One region of the Ihubacter massiliensis genome, then DNA from elsewhere that is predicted to be linked to it. Evidence: riboswitches for the same ligand, from Rfam matches in the RefSeq annotation. Region 1 holds a riboswitch; each other region holds the start of a gene.

The links. Region 1 has a riboswitch for FMN ahead of NIA71_RS05620 (MFS transporter). Riboswitches for the same ligand answer to the same signal wherever they lie in the genome.
Region 2: it holds a riboswitch for FMN, as region 1 does, so the genes downstream of both, NIA71_RS14820 (ECF transporter S component) here and NIA71_RS05620 (MFS transporter) in region 1, are expected to answer to the same signal.
Region 3: it holds a riboswitch for FMN, as region 1 does, so the genes downstream of both, ribD (bifunctional diaminohydroxyphosphoribosylaminopyrimidine deaminase/5-amino-6-(5-phosphoribosylamino)uracil reductase RibD) here and NIA71_RS05620 (MFS transporter) in region 1, are expected to answer to the same signal.

The regions. Positions count from the first base shown of each region.
Region 1 is NZ_JAMXVH010000001.1:1,209,413-1,217,216, forward strand. Features, by position in the region: gene NIA71_RS05600 (TRAP transporter substrate-binding protein) at 1-970, opposite strand, end outside; gene NIA71_RS05605 (3-hydroxyacyl-CoA dehydrogenase family protein) at 1,455-2,357, shown strand; gene NIA71_RS05610 (3-hydroxyacyl-CoA dehydrogenase NAD-binding domain-containing protein) at 2,366-3,310, shown strand; gene NIA71_RS05615 (hypothetical protein) at 3,381-3,803, opposite strand; gene NIA71_RS05620 (MFS transporter) at 3,874-5,070, opposite strand; FMN riboswitch at 5,163-5,270, opposite strand; gene NIA71_RS05625 (Uma2 family endonuclease) at 5,418-6,185, opposite strand; gene NIA71_RS05630 (GNAT family N-acetyltransferase) at 6,256-7,008, opposite strand; gene NIA71_RS05635 (GyrI-like domain-containing protein) at 7,008-7,610, opposite strand; partial or broken gene NIA71_RS19890 (TfoX/Sxy family protein) at 7,791-7,804, opposite strand, start outside.
Region 2 is NZ_JAMXVH010000001.1:3,192,641-3,200,444, reverse strand. Features, by position in the region: gene NIA71_RS14840 (AraC family transcriptional regulator) at 1-520, shown strand, start outside; gene NIA71_RS14835 (saccharopine dehydrogenase family protein) at 759-2,063, shown strand; gene NIA71_RS14830 (APC family permease) at 2,082-3,668, shown strand; tRNA gene NIA71_RS14825 (tRNA-Pro) at 3,843-3,919, opposite strand; gene NIA71_RS14820 (ECF transporter S component) at 4,049-4,621, opposite strand; FMN riboswitch at 4,726-4,855, opposite strand; gene NIA71_RS14815 (zf-HC2 domain-containing protein) at 4,930-5,673, opposite strand; gene NIA71_RS14810 (RNA polymerase sigma factor) at 5,666-6,157, opposite strand; gene NIA71_RS14805 (hypothetical protein) at 6,307-6,987, shown strand; gene NIA71_RS14800 (DEAD/DEAH box helicase) at 7,103-7,804, opposite strand, start outside.
Region 3 is NZ_JAMXVH010000001.1:3,554,239-3,562,042, forward strand. Features, by position in the region: gene pstB (phosphate ABC transporter ATP-binding protein PstB) at 1-72, shown strand, start outside; gene phoU (phosphate signaling complex protein PhoU) at 84-737, shown strand; FMN riboswitch at 1,289-1,404, shown strand; gene ribD (bifunctional diaminohydroxyphosphoribosylaminopyrimidine deaminase/5-amino-6-(5-phosphoribosylamino)uracil reductase RibD) at 1,616-2,698, shown strand; gene NIA71_RS16310 (riboflavin synthase) at 2,703-3,338, shown strand; gene NIA71_RS16315 (bifunctional 3,4-dihydroxy-2-butanone-4-phosphate synthase/GTP cyclohydrolase II) at 3,350-4,552, shown strand; gene ribE (6,7-dimethyl-8-ribityllumazine synthase) at 4,567-5,028, shown strand; gene NIA71_RS16325 (DUF2804 domain-containing protein) at 5,031-6,062, opposite strand; gene NIA71_RS16330 (deoxyribonuclease IV) at 6,186-7,010, shown strand; gene NIA71_RS16335 (glycerophosphodiester phosphodiesterase family protein) at 7,061-7,804, shown strand, end outside.

The DNA of each region.
Region 1 (7,804 bases):
TGTATTCGTCGTACACGGCCTTGCTGGCGTCTTTGAAGGTCTTTAATTCAGCCTCAGTCAAATCGTGCCGTTTGCATCCCGCGTCATCCATAACTTTGCACGCGTATTCTTCTGCTTCCTTAACGATGGCTCTTTCCTGAACGCCATAAGCTTCTTTGCTGGCATCCCGTATCACCTGCTGCATATCTTCAGGCAGCGAAGCCATGAAGTCGGTATTGATGATGCTGTTCATCAAGAGGGCCTGATGGTTGGTCATGGTGTAGTATTTGCCCACCTCGAAGAACTTTCCGCTTCTCTGATACAGGGGCGATGTATCTACGCCATCGACCGTTCCCTGCTGGAGAGCCGTATAGATTTCGCTGAATCCCATGGGAACAGCCGTGGACTTCCATGCCTTATAGATGGACATGTTCATCTGGCTTTCCTGGCTTCTGAATTTGAGATTGGACATATCGTTGACGGTTTTGATTTCTTTTTTGCTGTTAAGCAGAACCTTAAAGGAACCGTCAGCGAAATCGAGACATTCGATCTTGGATTTTTCTTTCAGGCCATCCTTGAGGATCTGTCCTACTTCGCCGTCCAGATGCTTGTACATGGTGTCTCTGTCTTTGAATACATATGGCATATCAACCAGGTACCAGTTTTCATCATAGGTCGCCAGGTAACATCCGGAGATGATGCCCATTTCCAGATTGCCCATGTTGACGGATTCGGCGATTTCTCTCTCATCGCCCATGGCGGAGTCGCAGAAATATTCTACGGTCATTTTGCCGCCGGATTTTTCCTCAACTTCTTTTTTGAAAATTTCAGTCGCTTCTGAGCAAGGGGTATCGCTGGTTTCATCCGATGCGATACGGATCGTGATCTGATCGCCGTCCGCAGCAGAATCATCGCCACCTCCTCCGCCGCAGCCTGTCATCAGCCCAAGACATAATATGAGACATAACATTGCAATTAAAACTTTTTTCATTTTATCCTCCTCTCGTAAATTAAATAATTAACACCAGGATAAAAAGCAATATTTATGCCATTTACCGTTTTATGGCATAAAGGGCTGCCTGGCCGCACACCTTCTTTCCTGAAAATTCAACAAAGAGAACAGGCAGAATTCCTGCAGAAAGAATCTGACTTCCTTTGAAAAAGCACCTGCTTTTCCTGCCTGGCGCCCTCCATTTCTAATCAAATCTGACTAATTCGCCCAGCTGTCACCCCGGCCCGCTTTTTTTCAAGGGCTGGTGCTTCTAATCACTTTTAACTAAATAGCGAAAAATGATTAAACCCTGCGATTCCGCTCTCCTTTTACGTGGAAGGCTTTCCTTGACCAGCCTGAAATTGCTTTTGTTTGCCCGCCTTCTTTCTTTAGTCCGACTCCGGTCTTTCTGGCATTGTTTTTGCATCTTTAATTAATTGGTTATAAAACGCTATTAATCAAATTTTACTAAGGAGGATTGAATATGTCGAAATTACCGCAAAATGTCACCATCGTCGGTTCCGGAACCCAAGGCTCCATGCTTGCATTTCGCAGCGCCGCCTTTGGAAGAAAGGTTTGTCTTTATGATTTATCGGAAGAACAGCTCTCAAATGCAATGGCAAAGATCAAGGGCTGGTTTGGAGACTGGGTGGATGAAGAACGGCTGTCGCCGGACATGGCTGCCACAGCTTTCAGCAGTATGCGCACAACTTCCAATCTCGAGGAAGCGCTCAGGGACTGCGACATTATCATAGAAAACGTCCCAGAAGTTTTGTCCTTAAAGCAGAAGGTATGGAAGGAACTGGACCAGGCCGCACCTGCCGCAACGCTCCTGACCACCAACAGCTCCTCTCTCAAAGCGTCTGATATCGGCTCCTTTGTCGCCCGCAAGGACAAGACCTTTAATATCAATTTTATGACGCCTACCACGGATGATCTGGTGGAAGTTATGTGGAATGACAATACTTCCGAAGAAACCAGGGAAGCGGCCATTGCTTTTCTCACCGCCCAGGAGAATGTTCCCATCATTACCAAGAAGGAGATCAAAGGCTTTTCCCTCAACCGGGTCTGGAGGGCCATCAAAAAAGAGAGCCTGAAGCTTTGGTCTGAAGGATATATCACACCTGAAGATTTTGACAGGGCCTGGATGCTGGAATGGGGCACGCCCCACGGACCTTTCGGCCTCATGGATAAGGTGGGACTTGACATCGTGGAACAGATCGAGCTAACATATTATGACGAAAGTAAAGATCCCGACGATCTGCCGCCCCGCGCTCTCCGTGAGATGATCGAGCAGGGAAGGCTCGGCGAAAAGACAGGCAGAGGATTTTATGAATATCCGGATCCGGCATACAGCCGTCCCGGATGGTTAAAAGGAACAAAATGAGGTGAAGTATGAAGAAAAAAACATTTAAAAAGGTGGCTGTCATCGGCTGCGGATTTATCGGCTACAGCTGGGGTGTGGTATTTGCCAGAAATGGCTTGGAAACTTATATGTACAACCGCAAATCCCCTACTCTGGACAGCGTAAAAGAACGAATGGGCCAAGCGCTGAAATTCCTTGCAGATGAAGGTATGATCGAAGAACGGGAGATTGAAGAATCCCTCAATCGGATCCACACCACCGATTCGCTGGAAGAGGCAGTCGCTTCCGCAGACTATATTCAGGAATGCATGTGGGAGGACCTTCCCTTAAAGCAGGATATCTTTGTCAAACTGACCGAGCTGGCCCCTGCCGATGTGGCCATCGGTTCCAGCTGTTCGGGTCTGAAAATATCCGACATCGCCGCCAATGTGAAAAACCACAAAGAGCGGTGCATCGTCGCCCATCCCACCAATCCGCCTCACCTGATTCCTTTTATGGAAATCTCCGGCGATGCGGCTTCTCAGGAGATCAAAGATCAGGTCTTTGCTTTCATGGAGTCCATCGGCCAAAAGCCGATTCAATGTAAAGAAGTTTACGGTTATGTGCTCAACCGCATCCAGCTGTCCCTGATTCAGGAAGCTTTATATCTGGTAAAAGAAGATATCTGCAATGTGGAAGCTGTTGAACGTGCTCTGACGGACGGCTTGGGCCTGCGGTGGGCGTTCACCGGTCCTTATGGGGTGGAAGAATTGAATTCGGCCAATTTGCGGGAAGGCCTGGAAAAGTATAAAGACTATATGATCCATTTCTTTACCGAAGAGCAGGAGAAAGTCTGCGATTACGATCAAGCGTTCATCGACAAGTGCGTCTCCGGCTTTACTCCGATTATGGAAGGAAAGAGCCACGAAGAGTACCTCAAGTGGCGCGACCAGATGGTAACCAGAACCAGACTGCTGAAAGAGAAAAGCAAATAGACAGCTGTAGTCATCATGCGGGCTGTCCGGCGCCCTTGAACAAGGATTGCCGGCAGCCCGCAGAGTTTTCTCACCGTTCCCGCTCATACTGTGCCTTGCACAAAACCTTTTTGCAGGATGGACACTGAGCGACCAGTTTCACATTGATTCCCCGGTTGCTGCCCAGTTCCAGCCCGTTTCCACAGTGGGGGCAGCGCCAGATGGATTGAATGATGATTTTGGGAATCAACATCATAATAATTACCAAAAGCAGCATGAGAAGCGTGATTGGCACCGACCTCTCCGATGCTGCCGCGGCAGCGATAAACGCTCCGCACATGACGATCACTCCTATGAGATTGACCGTTTTTACTTTGCAGAACAAATTCCAGTATTCCCGTTCCTGCTCCTGGTTTAAGCTCCGCATTCCTTTCACAAACGCTTTCACCGTCAAAACGATCACTACGCAGGACAGTAGACTGGAAAAGAGAAGAACGAATATCTGCTGATTCATAATGGATGCACCTGCCTTTCATTGTTTGTTTACAAAATATATTACGCAAGAAGCATGCCATCCAGTGAATTCAGCAGGCCCTTTCCTCAGATTTGGATGATCCCGGCTTTCGGGCATATTTTCCCGCCACCGGCAGAATACACGCAGCAATAACTAGAGCCAGCAGTCCTGCCACCAGGAACAATTTGCTGCCGGCAACTGCCGACACCAGCAGCGCAGACAGGAACTGTCCCAAAAACATGGCCATGGTGCAGAAGCTGATGTTGGTACCTTTCTTTTCCGGCGTGCTTTTGTTCACTACCAGACTATTGAACAACGGTGTGGAAAAACCGAATCCCATTCCGGCAAAAAAGACGGCGATCCAAAGAACCACAGCTGTCCCCGAAAGGAAATACAAAAGGAAGGCGATTCCGTAAAAGCAGAACGCTGCAAACAGGCATCCTTTGGGCTGAAAGCGGCTGACAATTTTAGGCATGAATCCGGCTGCCAGTACGGCTACCAGGTCCAAAGCGGCCAGATAATAGCCTGTAAAGGAGGGACTGTAACCCAGGTTTGTCTGCAAATGGATAGGCAGCGAGACCATGGCCGTAAAAAACATCAGCATGCCGAGAAAAGCAATCAAAAGCACCAGTCCCAGAGGAACGCCCTGCTTTTCGCAAGCGCCTGCTTCTTCCTGGGCATCGCTGTCTGCTGCCGCCTGGCCGCCTTTGGGAATAAAGAGCAGCAGCATGAGCAGGGCCAGAAAACCCAAGCCATAAATGAAAAACGGGCTGCGCCAGGAAACGTCCGCCAGAACGCCGCTGATGCTGAGAAAGATCACGCCGCCGAACTCCATGGACATACCTTGCATGGCAATCATCTTCAGCTGTTTTTCCCCCTGGAAAAAGGCGGCGATCAGCGCTACGCTGGCGTTCATGATCGCTGCCGTAGCCGCGCCCAGAAGAAAGCGGTCGATGAAAATGGCAAGAGCGGTGGGCATAAAAGCGCCGCCTACACCAAAGAGGCCGTAAAATAAAAGCCCCATCAACGCCACCCAATAAGGTCCTATTTTATCGATCAGCTTACCAAAAACAATGGCCGTGGCCACTACTCCCAGAGCAGGTGCTGTAACCAGCCAGGACGCATAATTTCCCAGGCCGTAGACGCTGCCCAATTCCGGCAGAGCCGGTGTAATGGCGTTTCCGACCATTACCGTCAGGCTGCTGATAAGCATGATGGCTGCGATTCCCGGGATTCCTACTTTTCTTTGTAATGATTCTTGTGTCATAAAATCCTCCTTACACAACAAAAAAAGACATCTCTTCGATGCCTTCTCCTATATTTCTTCGATATTTGAGTACTAAAAGAAAGCATCTTTTCTGCTTTCTTCTCTCATCCAGACTTTACTGTCGGCTTCGGGATTTAACCGAATTGGCTTGCGCTCGCGGGCTGTACCGCCGGTAGAGATCACTCTTCTAGAAGAAATCCAATCCTAGTTTTAATTTCGTCCTTATCATAGCAAATAGGGTTTGCACTTGTCAATATGATTTTTAATCGCAGCCGTGCCACGCTGCCCGAAGCCGCCAATACCAACGGTATATTCACCATACTTGCGATGGGATAAGCAGAAGACGATTACACTTCCTCCCTTGCCCACTTTGCGATTCGCTGAAAATGCAGTACCAGCTTTCCATCATAAAGCTTCACAGGAATATCGGCATCAATGGGATAAATAATCGGCAAATTCTCATCCTGGAAAAAGTAAACCATGATCCTTCCCTGGTACGGGTCTACGATCCAGTATTCCCGCACGCCCGCGCTTTCATATTTAGAAAGCTTGGTGATATAATCCCGCCGCTTGGTCCCCGGGGAAACAACCTCCAGTACAAAGTCCGGCGCGCCCATAATGTTTCGCCTTACGATCTTGTCACGGTCGCACACAATTACCACATCCGGCTGGATCATGGTCTTTTCATCATTATCCAGCTGCACATCCACCGGTGAAATGAACGGTATGCAGTCTCCGTCTTCATCAAGGATAAAGTTGGAAATCTGCCGATACAGTTCTCCCGCCATCAGCTGGTGAAAGGTCGTCGGCGCAGCCATGTCATAAAAATATCCGTCGATCAGTTCCACCCGCTGATCCTCCGGCAGCGCCCGGTAATCATCGACCGTATACTCGCCCGGCTTTCGATTCACCTGATACGCAACAGAGGATTCCATCACCACCATCTGTTCCTTAAAGACACGTTCTAAAGCCTGGAGCGTATCATATCTGGGGTTTTTCGTTTCCCCGCCGAAGATTTTCTGTACCGTACCAAGGGGAACACCCGATAATTCTGCAATCTGCGCGTACGTATATCCCCGCTCCTTCTTTTTCTCAATCATTTCCTGGATTCTCATATGGCACTTCCTCATACCCTTTTACTAAATGCATTATACCATATAATATCCATAATATAACCGTTTTTTATTAAAAATCGGTTAAAAGCTTTTCAAATTTCTTTTCCGACAAAATTTCATTCGTAACAAAAACTCCATCGTGGAACATGCTGTAGGTCGTAAAAGGAGCGGGCGCATTCTGTGCCTGCTGCCGATCCTGGATTTTAATCAGCTTGAAAGGAACTCCCGCAGCATCTGCCTGCTGGGCAATCAGCGGCGCGTATTTTTCCGTATGAGGGCATTGATTGGTATAATAAAGCACCCAACCCTTTTCCTCAATTCTCCCGTCCTTGGCGCAATCCCGAAATCTGGGAGCCTCACCGCCCTCTTCAAAGGGCAGGTAAAGCAGTTCAAAATACGGCTCAGCCTTGTCCGCCACTTGAAATCCCTTGTATTTCAAATACTTGGGGTCGGATAAAAAGGGCATTTTCTTCTTGGATGAAAGGGCGCACAATCCTTTCATTCCTTTTTTTCGGCTGTCCTCTATGCACTGTTCCAAAAGCTGGTCGCCATAGCCCTGCCCTTTATATTTCCCCGACACCCACAGGCAATCGATGTACATATATCCATCGCCGGTGATCGGTACCCAGGCATATTCCAGCGGCAGGTATTCGATAAAAACCTTTCCCCTCACATCCAGTTTATTGAAAACCAGCCCTTCCTCAATACGGTCCTTCAGCCAGGCCTTCTTGGAGGAAACACAGTTCTCCCCTTTTTTGTCAGAAATCGCACAACAAATGTGCTCTTGTTCCAAATTGTCCAGTGTCAGTGTTTTAAATTCCATTATACATTCCTCCTGATTGGATGACGGATCACAGTTTTCAGATTCTTTGCCGCCGCCTTTCTAGGGTCGGAAAGATAAATTTCATGATGCCAGCGTTCATGGGAAATATCGGATGCATAGCCGGAGTCTTCGATGAACTGTTCCAGTTTCTCGATGGTTGCCGGCTCATCATCATAGGAACCCTTGTGCATCACCTGGGCGCACAGACCTTCCTCCCAGATGGTATAGCGGGCCGCTGACAAATCCAGCTGCGGCTTCTTTTTCGCCAGCGCCGCTTTTGCCTCTTCAAAGACGTCCTCCGTAATAAACTCCGGCTGCCGGATCATGGAGGTCCATTGAAATTCATCCTTGTTTCCAATCGCTTTTCCGTCAAAGTATCCCTTGTCCAGCCACCACAAGCCTTCCAGCGGCGGCACCACATATTCAAAGTAGCCCTCCGGCGCATTGCCGCCCATTTTGCTCATCTTGATGGAATAAGAGAGCCCGTAAAGGATTTCGATCGCGTTCTTGTACTCCGCGCTGGTATTGGGATCCCCCTTGCCGTCCACCATGATAAAGATCATCTCTGGCACCTGTATAACGGCAGGCTTTGTTTTCGGCATATATAAATCTTTGTATTCTTTTTTGTAATCCAGTTTTTTCGGCTTGTCCGGCAGTTCCCCGCAGGTTTTTAACGTCAATTCGGTCAGAAATTCCCGATCATCCAGATCTTCGATCAGATAAGCCCGGGCGCCCTCATGGGGCTCAGCGATCACTGGGTCGGGCATCAGCGCTTCCCCTGCTTTGGTCATTTTTA
Region 2 (7,804 bases), 2.0 Mb from region 1:
TGGCCGTGATCTCATTGATTCCTTCATGGATGAAGAAAAATCCTATTTGATCCACTCCGCGGATTTGTCCCATAACTGGAAAGAAAAATATGAGTACCAGATGAGAAAGTACACTGGCAGCAGAATAAAAAAAGAAATGATCCGAGAAAGCCACCAAGCGCTGGGACTACGGGAAATCTATATGCCTCTGCTGGATAAAAACGCGGCCGGGCTCAGAGATGGAAAAATAACGTATGATACCGAGTTTGTAGAAAATATTTTTCGAATCGTCAGAGAAATGTCGTATGTCCTCTGCATTGAGATTCGATTTGAGGAGCGGAGCGCAGAGGAATGGGAACAGATTATTACAGGCTTTGCCTCTTCCATACAGCATCAAGAAGGAAAAGAAGCCTTGAGCCGATGCAGATTCTGCATTTATTTCAGTGAGTTTGAAAAGGATGTGGAGGTAAAAGGCCTGATTGATCGGTTAAAGGGGCACATCGATCCGAAGAATATAAAAATGGCATTGAAGTTCGATTAGGCTGCATAGCTGTTTTTTCGAAACAAAAACTAAAAATTGACAAGGACGTATTTTCGGAGGCCGACCGAAAAGGCGTCCTTGTTTTTTTCTTCCCGGAAAAAAGAAAAAAGGTCAAGGATAAAACCGACTAAGTTTTGTAAAAAACATAGAATTTGGAGCAATTGATGAACCGGGCCAAATCTCTTAAGATAAAGAAAACGAATTATTTGAATGATCTGACAGAAAGGAAGAAGAAAAAATGAAATTAATGGTTGTAGGCTGCGGCGGTGTTGGTGAATCAATTATCAAGATTATGAAAGAAAGAGATCCACAGGGCTCTTGGCTGGAAAAAGTTGTGATGGCGGATTATGATCTTGGAAAAGCGAGAGATATTGCAGAAGAGATCAGTGACCCGAGGTTCGTACCGGAAAAGGTAAACGCAAAGAGCAAGCAAGAACTGGTAGCCTTAATTGAGAAACACAAGATTGACTTTGTAATGGATGCGGCGCTTCCGTTTTTAACAAATACGATCTTTGACGCGGCGCTGGAAGGCGGAGCCAACTATTCCAACATGGGCGTATGGACAGTCCCAGAGGATGAACCGAAGTGCTATGGAACAGGAAAGCAGTGCTTTAAAGAGTTCATGGCCGATTATAACTTCAATAAAAACAAGGAGTGGGAAGAAAAAGGCCAGCTGGCTATCATTGGTCTGGGAATCGAGCCTGGTACCATCGACGTCTTTGCCAGATTCGCGGCGGATCACCTCTTTGATGAACTGCACACGATCGACATCAAAGATGGAGCCAACATGGAAGACCCCAACGGCGGCGCGGATGACGTTGCGTTTGGATTTAACGTATGGACCGTGCTGGATGAATGTATGAATCCGAATATCACTTGGTATGATGATAAAGGTTATGTGTGTGATGAGCCCTTTGCAGGCGAAGAAGTCTTTGAATTCCCTGATGGCGTAGGCCCTGTAAAGCTGTATAAAATTGAGCACGAAGAAACCGTATTCATGCCAAGAGTGCTGAAGGAGAAGGGCCTGAAGCGCGTTTCCTATAAAATCGGACTGGACGACAACCTGGTAAGCGCTCTGAAGGCAGTCAACGCGCTGGGACTGAGGAGCACAGAGCCGGTTGAAATGAATGGAACGCTGATTTCACCAAGAGATTTGGTTGCAAAAGTGGCGCCCCAGCCGGACAGCATCGACGACCATGTATTTGGAAAGACTTGCGGAGGAATTTTGTGCGAAGGAATCAAAGATGGAAAACAGAGAAAAATCTTTATGTATCAGAGTACGGACCAGCAGGAATCTTTGAAACGTTTCGGGACACAGGCGGTCGTTTCCCAGACAGGCTTCGGCGCTTCCATCGGAATCGAGCTGGTGGGCAGAGGCATTTGGACCGGAAAAGGCGTTCAGACTCCGGAATGTTTCGACGCGGTACCATATCTGAAGATCATGCAGGAAGCCAATTTCCCATTTGGTATTGTTGAGTACGAATCGGAATATAAGGCGGAAAAAGATCAGAAAGACTTGCAGGCACTGTTCGAAGCGCTATAAACACAAGGAGGAACCTTTATGCATATTCCAAGTCAAGCAGGGGAAGTCCTGCTTGAGAATGAAAACCCGTCATTAAAAAAATCTGCTGTAAAGCTGTCCACCGTATTTTTTCTGCTCTATTGCTATATCGCAGGAGGCTCTTATGGAATCGAGGATATGGTGGGCCAGGCAGGCCCGGGGATGGCAATTCTTCTGCTGGTTCTGCTGGCCATTTTCTGGGGATTGCCCTACGGATTAATCTGCGCGGAAATGAGTTCCACCTATCCGGAAGCAGGCGGGATCTATGTGTGGGTAAGGGAAACGTTTGGAGACTTTTGGGGATATAACTGCGGTTGGTGGTATACGCTGATGGGATTTATCGACACCGCGGTATACCTGGTCCTTGCAGTCAGCTACATAGAGAGCTTTATTGAGATGTCGACGTTAGCCCGGATTGCGCTGATCGTAGCATTGGTCGTTATTTTTACCTATATTAATGTAAAAGGTTTGGAAATGCTGGGGGCCAGCACCATTATTTTGGGTATCATCAGCCTGGTTCCCTTTGCGCTGCTGACAATTATGGGGTTTGTAAACTGGCAGACAAACCCCTGCCTCCCTTTTTTCAATACGGAGAGCGGAGCGTTGGGCAGCTTTGGCCTGGCGCTGGTTGTCGGCATGTGGATGTATTCCGGCTATGAGGCCATTTCCGCCCTGGGAGGTGAGATCGAAGGTGCGTCCAAACTGATTCCAAAAGGGTTGATGCTGGCGATCCCTTTCGTAGCATTGACTTATATTCTGCCGACGGTAGCAGGTATTGCTGGGCTGCCGGAAGGGACCTGGTCCCAGTGGAGCGCGGAAGAAGGGCTTTCCTATGTGGAGATTGGAGGCATGATCGGCGGAAAGCCGCTGATGATTATCTTTGTCATAGGCGCGGTGTTTGCCAACCTTGCGATTTACAACGATTATGTGGCATCCTCCAGCAGAGCGCCTTTTGTTATGGCGGAAGACAGGCTATTCCCCAGATTTTTTATGAAAGTGGATAAAAAGAATGGAACGCCGTATGTGGCGATCTGCGTTGTAACCGCAGCCACTCTGCTGCTGGCGATGATTGGCTCCTTCGATGTCCTGATTGTTATGGATGTTTTCCTTTATATGTTCTGCCTGCTGCTGGTCTTTGGCAGTGCCGTGTATATACGCTTTAAAAAGCCAGATTTACACGGCGAATACCGGATTCCGGTAGGCAAGAAATTATTCTTTGTCATTGCACTGTTCCCGATTGCAATTTGCATCATCGCCCTCTGTACCAATGGGCTCGGAGCTGTGATTATCGGGATTGTTGCCCTTTTATCCGGTCCAATCACTTACTATCTGTTTAAAGAGATGTATGGCGGAAGGGACGGGGAAGGCTATTGTGCCGAGCTGACCATACACACCAAGCTTTGGGCATGGCTGGTTCCTCTGTATGCAGCCTTCCAGTGGAAAAAGCATCGGTACCGCAGCAAGCTTGCGGCCCGGTCCATGGAGCGAATGATGATTCTTAATATCTGCACCTGGATGCTGATTCTGCTGGTGGCAGTCGGCTGTCTCAAATTCGGTTTAATTGATTTGATCATGGCATCGGCATAAAAAAGTGTGAATGACGGGAGCACAGCTCCCTATTCACACATGTCGGCCGCAAGGGCCGACACTTTGCAAGGTACTTTCTTTGAAACTCCGTCAATATCGATTGCATCGATATTTCCTGCGTTATAAAAGAAAAAGACAAGTTCCAACTTTTCTCTTAGTTGAAACTTGTCTTACTGGTCTGAGTGACAGGAATTGAACCTGCGGCCTCGTGGACCCCATCCACGCGCGCTACCAAACTGCGCCACACCCAGCCGCTGCGAATTTCAGATTCTCTTCTATTTTACCACATAAAATCGGATTGACAACCACCAATTTAAAAATACCCGGCAGAATTTTATAATCCGCCGGGTATCTTCTTATATGGACAATTACATGAATCTCTATTTGTGCAGGAATTTAGATATTCTCTTATAAAGGAAGAAGGTCAGCACTGCATTGATCCCTGCCTTTGTAAAATTGAAGGCGATAATAACCGGAATCATGGCCACGACTGCTGATCTTGGTGCGCCCATAAAATACGGTGTAATCAGAATGTTGGCCGGGACCATTATCACTACCATGGCCAGGACTCCGCAAAGAAGTGCAATGATCGCCTTTTTTCTAGTCTTTTCGCCTCTGTAGATAAACCCTGCTACCAGAACAAATGCTCCTGTGGCGATCACGTGCATCAGAATTCCATAAACCCCGCTGGCTGAACTGACCGTAAGTCCCTGAATGACAGAAGTCACCACTGTCAGAAGGAGCCCCGCCCAAGGTCCGAAAGCAAAGGTTCCGATCAGAATTGGAATATCCGCCGGGTCATATTCGTAAAATGCCGTAAACATTGGGATATGTATAAAATATACCAATACAACCGATATGGCTACCAGCATGCCCATCTTGGCCAATTTCACTGAGTTGGACTGTCTGTGTCCGCTTTGATTTAAGTTCTCTCCCATTTTTGCCTCGCTCATTTTTTGATTCCTCCATTTTCTATGAATAAGTTCAGGAATCTGTCAGGTCACTAAAAAACCCTGGAATAAATTCCAGGGCAAAGTCACTAAATACAAGAACCGTATCCGTGTTTCTTTCATCCGGACTATACCGTCGGTACGGGGATCTGACCCGTTCGGCCAAAAAGGCTCGTGGACTCGTAGCTCATGCTCATTACCACCGGTGAGGAATTTCGCCTCGCCCTGAAACAGATTTGTTTTTACGATAATATTATAGTGGGAAATCGGGGCGTTGTCAAATTTTTGTTGTAAAATGCGTTTTAATCCCCCTATTGATCCGCCTTTACAATTCTTTCTCCGGCCACCGCATTCCATTCATCGATTTGCCGATAGACCCGATCCTTAAAATCATCGGATACCCATAGTAGATAACGGGGCGAACCGGGGGTGGCCTGATAATATGCGGCCACGGTTCTCATTTTCTGTTCCCTCCCATCCTCAAATTGTGTAACGCCGTCCACACTGTCCTCCGGATCAGAAGAAAAGGTCATGGTCACCTCATTTTTCATGGGTTTTCTTTTAAAGGTCCTGCTCCACATAGAGCTGGTACAGTGAATAACCTCCGCCAAATATTCATACTGTTCATTTTCCGCCACCAGCTCGGCTTCCCCATAGAGACCTTCGTATGACGGTCCGCTAAAAGTCAAGTTATACTTAGTAGGTGTTTTTTTATCCTGCACCACCGAAACCTTTACCTCTTCATAGGACATGGGCGTTTCCACCAGCTGCATAAAGATCGATAGCCCCGTCCAAAGGCCTGCCAAAAGCGCTGTAATAACAGCCAGGATCACATACTTTTTTCGGATTTTCTTTTTTATTCTCTGTAAAGCGCTTTTCCCTTCATCAGCAGTGATGGGAGCCTCGACCGGCATGTTCATTTGTTCGAATATTTTTTTACAATCACTGCATTGCGCCAGATGCTCATCCACAAGCTTTTGGCTCTCCTCACTGCAGATACCGTCCATATACAGCGGCAGCAAATCTCTTACTGTTTTGCATTCCAATCTATTCATGCTGTTCCTCCTCCAACCTTTCCTGAATCTTCACTTTGGCCCGATAATAAATCACTCGGGCCCAGCCTTCGCTTTTGCCGAAAATTTGCCCAATTTCTTTAAACGGCAGTTCGCCAAAGGTCCGGACAGAAAAGACCTCTTTGTACGGCTCCTCCATATGATGAAGGATTTGATAAATTTGCAGGGCGCTTTCTTTTTTAATAAAATCCGCCTCTGTATCCGTTCGGTCCGGCTGCTCCAGATCCAGCTCTCCAGCCACATGTTTATCTTTCTTTAATTCTCTTAAATAAGTATGCTTGGCGATTTGGCAAAGCCACACGCGCAGATCGCAGTCACCACGAAAAGAATCGATTCCCTTGAGCGCTTTGAAAAAGGTTTCCTGCGTGATTTCTTCCGCAGTCTCTTTGCTTTGGCTCAAAGCAAAAATATATTTATAGACGTCTTTAAAATATTGATTGTAGATTTCATCAAAATGCTTCACCATCTCACCTCTTTAGCTATATGACTCCTCAGACGGAAAAACGTTACAGCTTTTTTAAGCATACCACAAAATTTTTCGTTCATTAATGTTTCTTTAATCTTCCCGTGGTTTAATAAACACATAATCAAGAAGCATATAAAGGAGGGAGTAATATGAATACAGGTATCGCAAGGAAAGCCACTGCCATCATTCTGACGCTGGCTATGATCATGACCATGGGAATCTTTACTACCGGAACCGTATCCGCCGCCAGTTCGTCGGCGCCGAAGATCGAAAAAATCAAGTATGACGGCAAAGGAAAAGTCGAAGTTGATTTTTATGGTAAGGTCAAGTATAAAAAAGTCAAAGTAACGGTCAAGGACAATTCCGGCAAGAAGTATAAGGCTTCTATCCGGGACAAGGATAATGATGAGCTGGAATTTAAAATCAAAAAATACAAAAAGGGGAAAAAATACACATTCACTATTAAAGGTATCAAAAAAGCCAAGGCATCAAAATACACTTCTGTGAAGGGAAAAGTAAAAATTCCGGCAGCCAAATCGGCAAAGAACAATATTAAGATGAAAGACATTGACTACGACTACGAAGATCAGGAAGTAAGCTTTGATTTCAAAACCAAAGTGCAATGGAAAAACCCAAAAGTTAAGATTACAGATTCCAATGGAAACTCTTACAGCACCAGGATCACCGATAAGGACAGCGACGATCTGGAAGTATGGGTCGGCGGTTTGACCTACGGCGAGAAGTATAACTATTCCATTTCCGGGATCAAAGCAAAAGGAGCATCTTCCTATACAACGATTAAAGGCACTTTTAGAGCGATCGATGATTAGTCGTACATGATAAACATAGAGAGGCCGGGCATTGCATGAAGCTGAAGCAAATCACTTCTTTCATGCAGCGCCCGGTCTCTTTGATTGCCGGGAGTCATGCCCGGCAGCGGATGGATTAATTTCTGCGACGTCCTGGATTGCGTTTCCGCTTTCCGTCTCTTTTTTTCTTTTTAGCAGGTGCTGCAGCCCAGTGGGGCTCCTGACTGATCTCCGTGATTTCATCGCCCATCTGCATCTGCAAAAGCGCTGCGGCCAAGTATTCAATGGGGTAGCCGCTTTCCTTCGCTTTCTTATGGAGCATGCTGCCGGTCAGCTGCAGATTATGGCCTTCGGCCAATCGGACTGCCTGATTGAGAATTTTATCCGATTTCTGCTTCATAACCGATGTGGCCGACGGCAGAGTTCCCTTGGCCAGCCGGGTTTTGCAGTAGCCTTCGATGCTCCGCAGCTTATAAATCTCTTTTCCGACCACAAAGGTAAAAGCCTTGCCTTCCTTACCCGCGCGGCCGGTGCGGCCGATCCGGTGGACATAAGCCTCTTCTTCCTGGGGGATGTCATAATTAAAGACCGCTTCCACATCATCCACATCCAAACCTCTAGCCGCCACGTCGGTTGCTACCAGAATGTTTGCCTTGCCATGGCGGAATTGGGCCATAGCCGCGTTTCGCTGACCCTGACTCAAATCTCCGTGGAGCGGTTCTGCAGGGTACCCTTTTCCTTTCAGCTCTCCCGACAAGGCATCGGCTCCCCGCTTGGTTTTGCAGAATACCAGCGCCCGCTTTGGGTCGTGGACATCCAGCAGGCGGCACAGGGCCTC
Region 3 (7,804 bases), 2.3 Mb from region 1:
GATACGGAAAAAATCTTTACTAACCCATCCAATTCAAAGACAGAAGAATATATAACCGGAAGATTCGGTTAAAGGAGGAATTTATGACACCGAGACCTAAAATGGACCAGGAACTAATTGCGATTAACGATAAGGTAACAGAAATGACCGAAGAAATCGAACAGGCCATTGTCGATTCGCTGAGAGCGATTAAAGAGAAAGATATGGATTTGGCCAGAGCCATTATTGACAACGATGAGAAGATCGATGATATGGATGATGAGATTAACGAAATGTGCTATCTTTTCCTGGCTACCCAGCAGCCTTTGGCCGGCGATCTGCGTTACTGTATCTCCATTATGAAGATGGTAACCGATCTGGAGCGGATCGGCGATCACTGCGAGGACCTGGCCAAGTATGCGATCCGTATGGAAAATGAGGAATACTACAAAGAACTGATCGACCTGCCGAGGATGGCGGAGATGGCCGCAGGCATGGTGAAAAACGCCATCCGCGCTTTTTTAGACCGGGATCTCAAGCTGGCCCGCAAGGTTTGGAAAGCGGATGAGGAGGTGGATGAGCTGTTCCGCGACGTATACGAAGAACAGATCGGAATCGCGGCAACTGACTCAAAAAACGCCCGCCTTTCCATTATGTTTGCCTTTGTCGCCGCCCACCTAGAGCGCATCGCCGATTATGCGACAAACATCTGCGAGGAGACCGTGTTTTCCTTGGAAGGAGCTTATACGATGGAATAGAATGTAGGCTGACTTATTCGCGGCGGCAATCCTCTTACACTAATTTTGTATTATTGAATGAAATTAGTGTATTTTTTAACGTTTCCAGCGGGTAAATTTTGTCAAATCTGCTTTGAGTTCCGATTTTTACTGATTTTGCTCTCTGCAACGCACAACTTTTACACCATTTTACACAAAAATACGGCGTTTTCATAATGGTAAATCTATTCTATGCATGACTGGTTTGCAATTAACCCCGCGCCCTTCCTTCCAGCCTGCGATTTGTTCAATCCTGGATTTTTGTAAAAAAACATTGACAAAATATGGCTGGGGGGGGGGTATACTTATTTTAGAAGTATGGATCGCTAAAAAAATTTGGTGCTGCCGTGAGGCGAAAAATACAGAAAATGTGAGGCAGCGCTTATGTGTGTATTGTGATAAAAACGATGTGCGGCCGGTGCCTGCCGGCCCGGCTGTGCGGAGTTGAATCGCCCCCCCCCTCTCTGGCGGCACAGAAAATTTTTTTCTTGACAATACGGTCAGAAGGTCTATAATAAAAAATGAATTGAATAACAAGTCTTCGGGGTTTGGTGAAATTCCATACCGGCGGTACAGCCCGCGAGCGCCCAGCGCATGAACCGGTGAGATTCCGGTGCCGACAGTAAAGTCTGGATGAGAGAAGATGAAAGCTCTTTTGCTATGTAAATTTACCCTGAGAAATTTTCTCAGGGTTTTTGTTTAAGATAATCGGTGCCGCACGCACTGGTAAAAATCTTTACGGCAAAGGATAATCGGCATCAAAGAACGTGCCGGGATTCAGCAAAAGATAGGAATGCTGATTATAAAACAAAACTCCGAATTTGATTTCGGGGTTTTCTGTGTTTTTGGGAGGGATGAAGATGACAAAAGAAGAATATATGCGCTATGCATTAAACCTGGCGGAGCAGAGCAGAGGAAGGACCTCGCCCAACCCGCTGGTGGGAGCCGTAATCGTAAAAGGCGGCCGGATCATCGGAGAAGGCTGGCATAAGAAATACGGCGGGAACCACGCAGAGATCAATGCCTTTGAAGATGCGGCAAGGGCAGGCCACGACGTTCAGGGCGCGGAAATGTACGTAACCCTGGAGCCGTGCTCCCATTACGGCAAGACGCCGCCATGCGCCAGGGCCATCATTGAAAAGAAGGTTAAAAAGGTTTATATAGGCATGGAGGATCCCAATCCGCTGGTGGCAGGACAAGGAATTCGGATGATGGAAGAGGCGGGAATCCAGGTGGAAGCTGGAATTCTAAAGCAGGAGTGCAGCAAGATCAACGAAATTTTTCTCAAGTATATTACGGAGAAAAGACCGTTCGTTGTAATGAAAACAGCCATGACACTGGACGGCAAGATTGCGGCGCGAACGGGAGATTCCAAATGGGTCAGCGGCGAAGAATCCCGCAGTCTGGTGCAAGAGATGCGTAATAGCCTCACAGGAATCATGGTAGGAATCGGGACGGTGCTTGCCGACGATCCCAGGCTGACCTGCCGCAAAGAAGGCGGCCGGGATCCGGTACGCATCATCGTTGACAGCCATTTGAAGATACCCCTTTCAGCCAAGGTCCTGCAAGATGATAATTACATCCTGGCGGCCACGTCAGATTGCGACCCGGAAAAAAAGAAACGATTAGGTGATCGAGTATTGCTTACCAAGAGCAGAGACGGACAGGTGGATTTGGATGATTTGATGATGCAGCTGGGAAAGCGGGGAATCGACAGCATCTTGCTGGAAGGGGGCGGCAGGCTCAATGAATCGGCATTGAAAGCCGGTATCGTGGATCGGGTTATTTTCTTTATCGCACCGAAAATAATCGGCGGAAAAGATGCGCCGACGCCGGTGGAAGGTGAAGGCCTGGCCCGCATGGATGAAGCCATATCATTGGATAACGTCCAGTTTGAAAAAATAGGCGAAGATTTGATGATTCAAGCCATACCAAAGAGGTGAGAACATGTTTACAGGAATCATAGAGGAGATCGGCTGTCTGATGGAGAGCCGGCAGGGAAGCCTGCGGATCCGGGCAAAGAAGGTCCTGGAGGACGTCCATCTGGGGGACAGCATCGCAGTCAACGGAGTCTGTCTGACCGTTACCGGATTTGATGCGGCTTCCTTTTCCGTGGACGTTATGGCGGAAACCTTGCGCCGCAGCAACCTGGGAGGGTTGTCAACTGGCAGCAGGGTCAACCTGGAACGGGCCATGGCTGCGGACGGCCGTTTTGGCGGACACATCGTCAGCGGGCATATCGACGACACCGGAACGATAACACGCCTGGAGCAAGAAGGGAATGCCGTATGGGTTACGGTTTCGTGCAGGAAAGAGCTGCTCCGCTACATTGCGGAAAAAGGTTCAATAACCATTGACGGCATCAGCTTAACCGTAGCCAGTCTTTGGGAGCATGGGTTTCAAGTTTCCATTATTCCCCATACGGGATCGGAAACCACCCTGCTGGAGAAAAAAACAGGCGATTTGGTTAACCTGGAGACTGATCTCATAGCAAAATATATCGAAAGACTCATGCGGCCCGCCGCAGCAGAACCGGCAAAGAGCAGCATTGATCTGGAGTTTTTACAGAAAAATGGATTTTAGGAGGATAAAAAATGAGCAGCTTTGGAACGATTGAACAAGCGTTAGAGGATTTGAAAAACGGCAAGATCATTGTATGTACCGATGATCCGGACAGGGAAAACGAAGGCGATTTTATTTGTGCGGCTGAGTTTGCAACGCCGGAAAACGTGAATTTTATGGCCTGCTATGGGAAAGGGCTGATCTGCATGCCCATGAGCGGACAAATGACGCAAAAGCTGGGGCTGGCACAGATGGTCGACAACAACACGGATAACCATGCAACAGCCTTTACGGTTTCCATCGACCATGTGGATACCACTACCGGCATTTCTGCCCACGAACGATCTGTGACTGCCATGAAATGTGCGGAGGACCGGGTACAGCCGTGTGACTTCCGCCGTCCGGGGCATATGTTCCCTTTGGAGGCTAAGCCCAAAGGCGTTCTGGAAAGGGAAGGTCATACAGAAGCAACCGTTGATCTGATGCGCCTGGCCGGCCTCAAAGAATGCGGTCTCTGCTGTGAAATCATGCGGGAAGATGGAACCATGATGCGGAGGACCGAGCTCATGGAACTGGCCAGAGAGCACGGTATGACCTTTATTACCATCAAAGACTTAATCGCCTACCGAAAGCGCCATGATAAAATTATGGAACGGGTTGTAGAAGCCGATTTCCCGACCAAATACGGACAGTTTCGCATCTATGGCTATATTAACAAGCTCAACGGGGAGCATCATGTAGCTATGACCATGGGCGATGTGGAAAACGGCGATCCGGTACTGGTACGCGTTCATTCCGAATGTTTGACTGGAGATGCGCTTGGCAGCGCCAGGTGCGACTGCGGCGACCAGTACGATGCGGCGATGCGGATGATCGCCCAGGAAGGCCGGGGAATCATGGTCTACCTGCGGCAGGAAGGCCGGGGCATCGGTCTTATCAATAAGCTGAAAGCCTATGCGCTCCAGGACCAGGGAATGGACACGGTGGACGCCAACATCGCTCTGGGCTTTGACGCGGACCTGCGTGACTACACAGTGGGAGCACAGATTTTGGAAGACCTGGGTGCCACCACCCTCCGTGTTATGACCAACAACCCGGATAAAATAAGCGGCCTTGAAAGCTACGGCATCGATGTGGTGCAGCGGGTGCCCATTGAGACAAAGATCAAGCCGGAAAGTGAATTCTACATGCAGACCAAGAAAGAAAAGATGGGCCACGTGCTCCATTCATGTTAAGGAGGTAAAGGAAAGTGAAAGTTTTAGAAGGAAATTTAATCGCACAAGGACTGAAGATTGGAATTGTTGCAGGCAGGTTTAATGAGTTCATCGGCAGCAAGCTGCTGTCAGGGGCAATCGATACCCTGAAGCGCCATGGAATGGATGAAGATGCCATCAGTGTGGCCTGGGTTCCGGGGGCCTTTGAGATTCCGCTGATTGCCAAGAAAATGGCAAAGAGCGGAAAGTATGACGCCGTCATCTGTCTGGGCGCTGTCATTCGCGGAGCAACCGCCCATTTTGAATATGTAAGCGCGGAGGTGTCCAAAGGAATCGCATCCGTAGGGCTGGACAGCGAGATTCCGGTGATCTTTGGAGTACTCACTGTGGATTCCATCGAGCAGGCTATTGAACGGGCAGGAACCAAGGCCGGAAACAAAGGCAGCGAAGCCGCAGCTGCTGCCATCGAAATGGTCAATCTGATCAAAGAAATCTAATGCTACCATTTATTGAAGACTTTCTCGGCAAATCCGAGGAAGTCTTTTATTGTCAGAACCGTTCCGTCATCGAGAACGACTCGCCCGGTGTACAACCCGAATACCTGGTGCTGATCGCTGCACAGAATTCCCAGATTGGTCTTAGCTGCCCGGTCGATAATGGGATGGAAGATCATTTTAAAACGATCGTCATCGCTGGTAAAAAACCAGGGCTCCAGGTAATTGTCCACCCCGTTTAATGTGGGAATGTTAAAGGTCACACGGGACAGCTTGTGGGCTTTATGCCCATAAAAGAGCATGTTTTCCGTGGCCTCCGAATCATCGCCAAAGCCGCAGCCGATGTTAAAGCCGAAGGGTACTCCATCCAGCAGACCGGAGCTGCTTCCCCAGTACCAGGTGTTCTTATAAGTCCATACCCCGCGGCCCCAATCCAGAACGCCAAAAGATTCTTCCGGACGGAAAATATACGACTGATCACCCAGATTAACATAACCTTTCGCTGCCATGCAGTTTATTTTTTGATTGTAATAGAAGGCCAGGGGATCTTCCACAAAAGGCGTGGCAATGACCATCGAATCGCCGCCATGATCCTCCAGGGTAATTTCTCCATCCAGGGTTTTATGATCATAAAAATGATCCATATGGAATTTGAGAAAGCGCCGGTCCTTTTCTTTTCGAAAAGAAAGAAAATGGTTCTTGCAGAAGCTTTCCGTGTATCCGGTTTCCGATGTTTCCGGCATATGGGTGTGGCCCATGGGGAACAAACGCATAGGGCTTTTCGTATGCTGCCACGGCTTTCGAAAATCAATAAAAGAGATACTGTCCAGTCCCATATAGGAATTGTCAGCAATGGTCAAAGCCACGGCAAACTCCCGATTGGCAATCAGATAATAATCCCATTCTTTTATGCGAAATTTATTCGCTTTTATAGCGGAACGATCATAGTCTAATAGGAGACTCCTTGCATACCCGGCTTCAGATAATGTTCCATTGGGCCGGAGCAGATCGTGTTTTCTCGTTATTTCATGCTGCATAATCCTTCTCCCTTTTTTCATCTTAGAATAGTATAAAACATTTTTGAACAGTTGGGAAGTGGTGGTTCGTTTTTCTGTGAATGTGGTATCATAGAAATATAGATTAAACAAAGGAGAATCAACATGTTAACGATAGGATGTCATTTATCAGCAGCGAAAGGTTATGAAAATATGGGAAAAGACGCCCTTAAGATCGGGGCCAATACCTTTGCTTTTTTTACGAGAAACCCTCGGGGCGGCAAGGCAAAAGCCATCGATCCGGCAGATGCGGATAAATTGCTTTTGATCATGAAGGAGCATAAATTCGGCAAGCTGGTGGCCCATGCGCCGTATACCCTCAACCCATGTTCCAAAGACCCGAAAGTGCGGAATTTTGCGTTCATGGCTATGAGTGAAGATATGCAGCGGATGGAGTATACGCCAGGAAACTATTACAATTTTCACCCCGGCAGCCATGTGGGTCAGGGTGTGGAAACAGGGATCCGCATGATATCAGATTTGCTCAATCAGATTCTCAAGCCGGAGCAGAGCACGATTGTGCTGCTGGAAACAATGGCCGGCAAAGGCAGCGAGGTGGGAGGCAGATTTGAAGAGCTGGCGGCCATCATAGAGCGGGTAGAGTTAAAGGATAAGATCGGCGTTTGTATGGACTCCTGCCATGTCAGCGACGCCGGTTATGATATCATTCATGATTTGGACGGCGTACTTGAGGAATTTGATCGGATCATCGGGCTGGAGAAGCTGCATGCCATGCACATCAACGACAGTCAGAATCCCATAGGCGCTCATAAAGACCGTCATGCAAAGATTGGAGAAGGCCATCTGGGGCTGGAGACCATTTCCAAAATCGTCAAGCATCCTCAGCTTGCGGGCCTGCCCTTTATTCTAGAAACGCCCAATGAACTGGATGGATATGCGCGGGAGATTGCGATGCTGCGGGAAGCGTGATACAATTTTTCGGAGCAGACTTTTATCATCAATAATAGAAAGGACGAACCATGTCAGATACCATATATGCAGCCCACAGAGGCTACAGCAGCACTGCGCCGGAGAATTCCATCCCAGCCTTTGAAGAGGCCGTCAAGCATGGATTCGGCGCTGTTGAGTGCGATGTTTGGCAGGCAAGGGAGGACGGCGGCGGGCCGCAGCTTATGATCATGCATGATGAAAACCTGTCCCGCATGTGCGGCGTCAATGTGCGCATCACGAAACTGACCAAAAGCGAGCTGGCCGAATACCCCATTATTCGGGGCAAGAATATCGGTAAATATGGCGGCTCCCTGCCAATCCCCACCTTTGAAGACTATTTGCAGATTTTAGAAACAACAGAAGCGATCCCGATTGTTGAAATCAAAAGCAGGGAGCCGGAGAATGAAGAAAATGCTATCTCAGAGGAAACAGCAAGGCATTTAACCAGCCTCCTTTACAACAAACTGCCGGGTCGCCTCGCAGTGCTGCAAAGCTTCAATCTTCATTCCTTGTATCGGCTGAAACCTTTTATCCGTAAAAATACCCAGCTGCTTTATTTAGTCAAAAAGCCGGCGCTGATTAAAAGTGAACGGCTCCTGGAATACAAAAAAGCGGGGATCGCAGGGATCTCCGCCAAGTATACAATTTTATCTTCAACATCTATCAGCCGTATTCATAAATGCGGCTGCAAGCTGGCTGTGTGGACCGTGGACAGCAGAGCGCTGGCACGGAAACTGGCGGCTGCAGACCATGTTGAATATGTGATTTCCAAT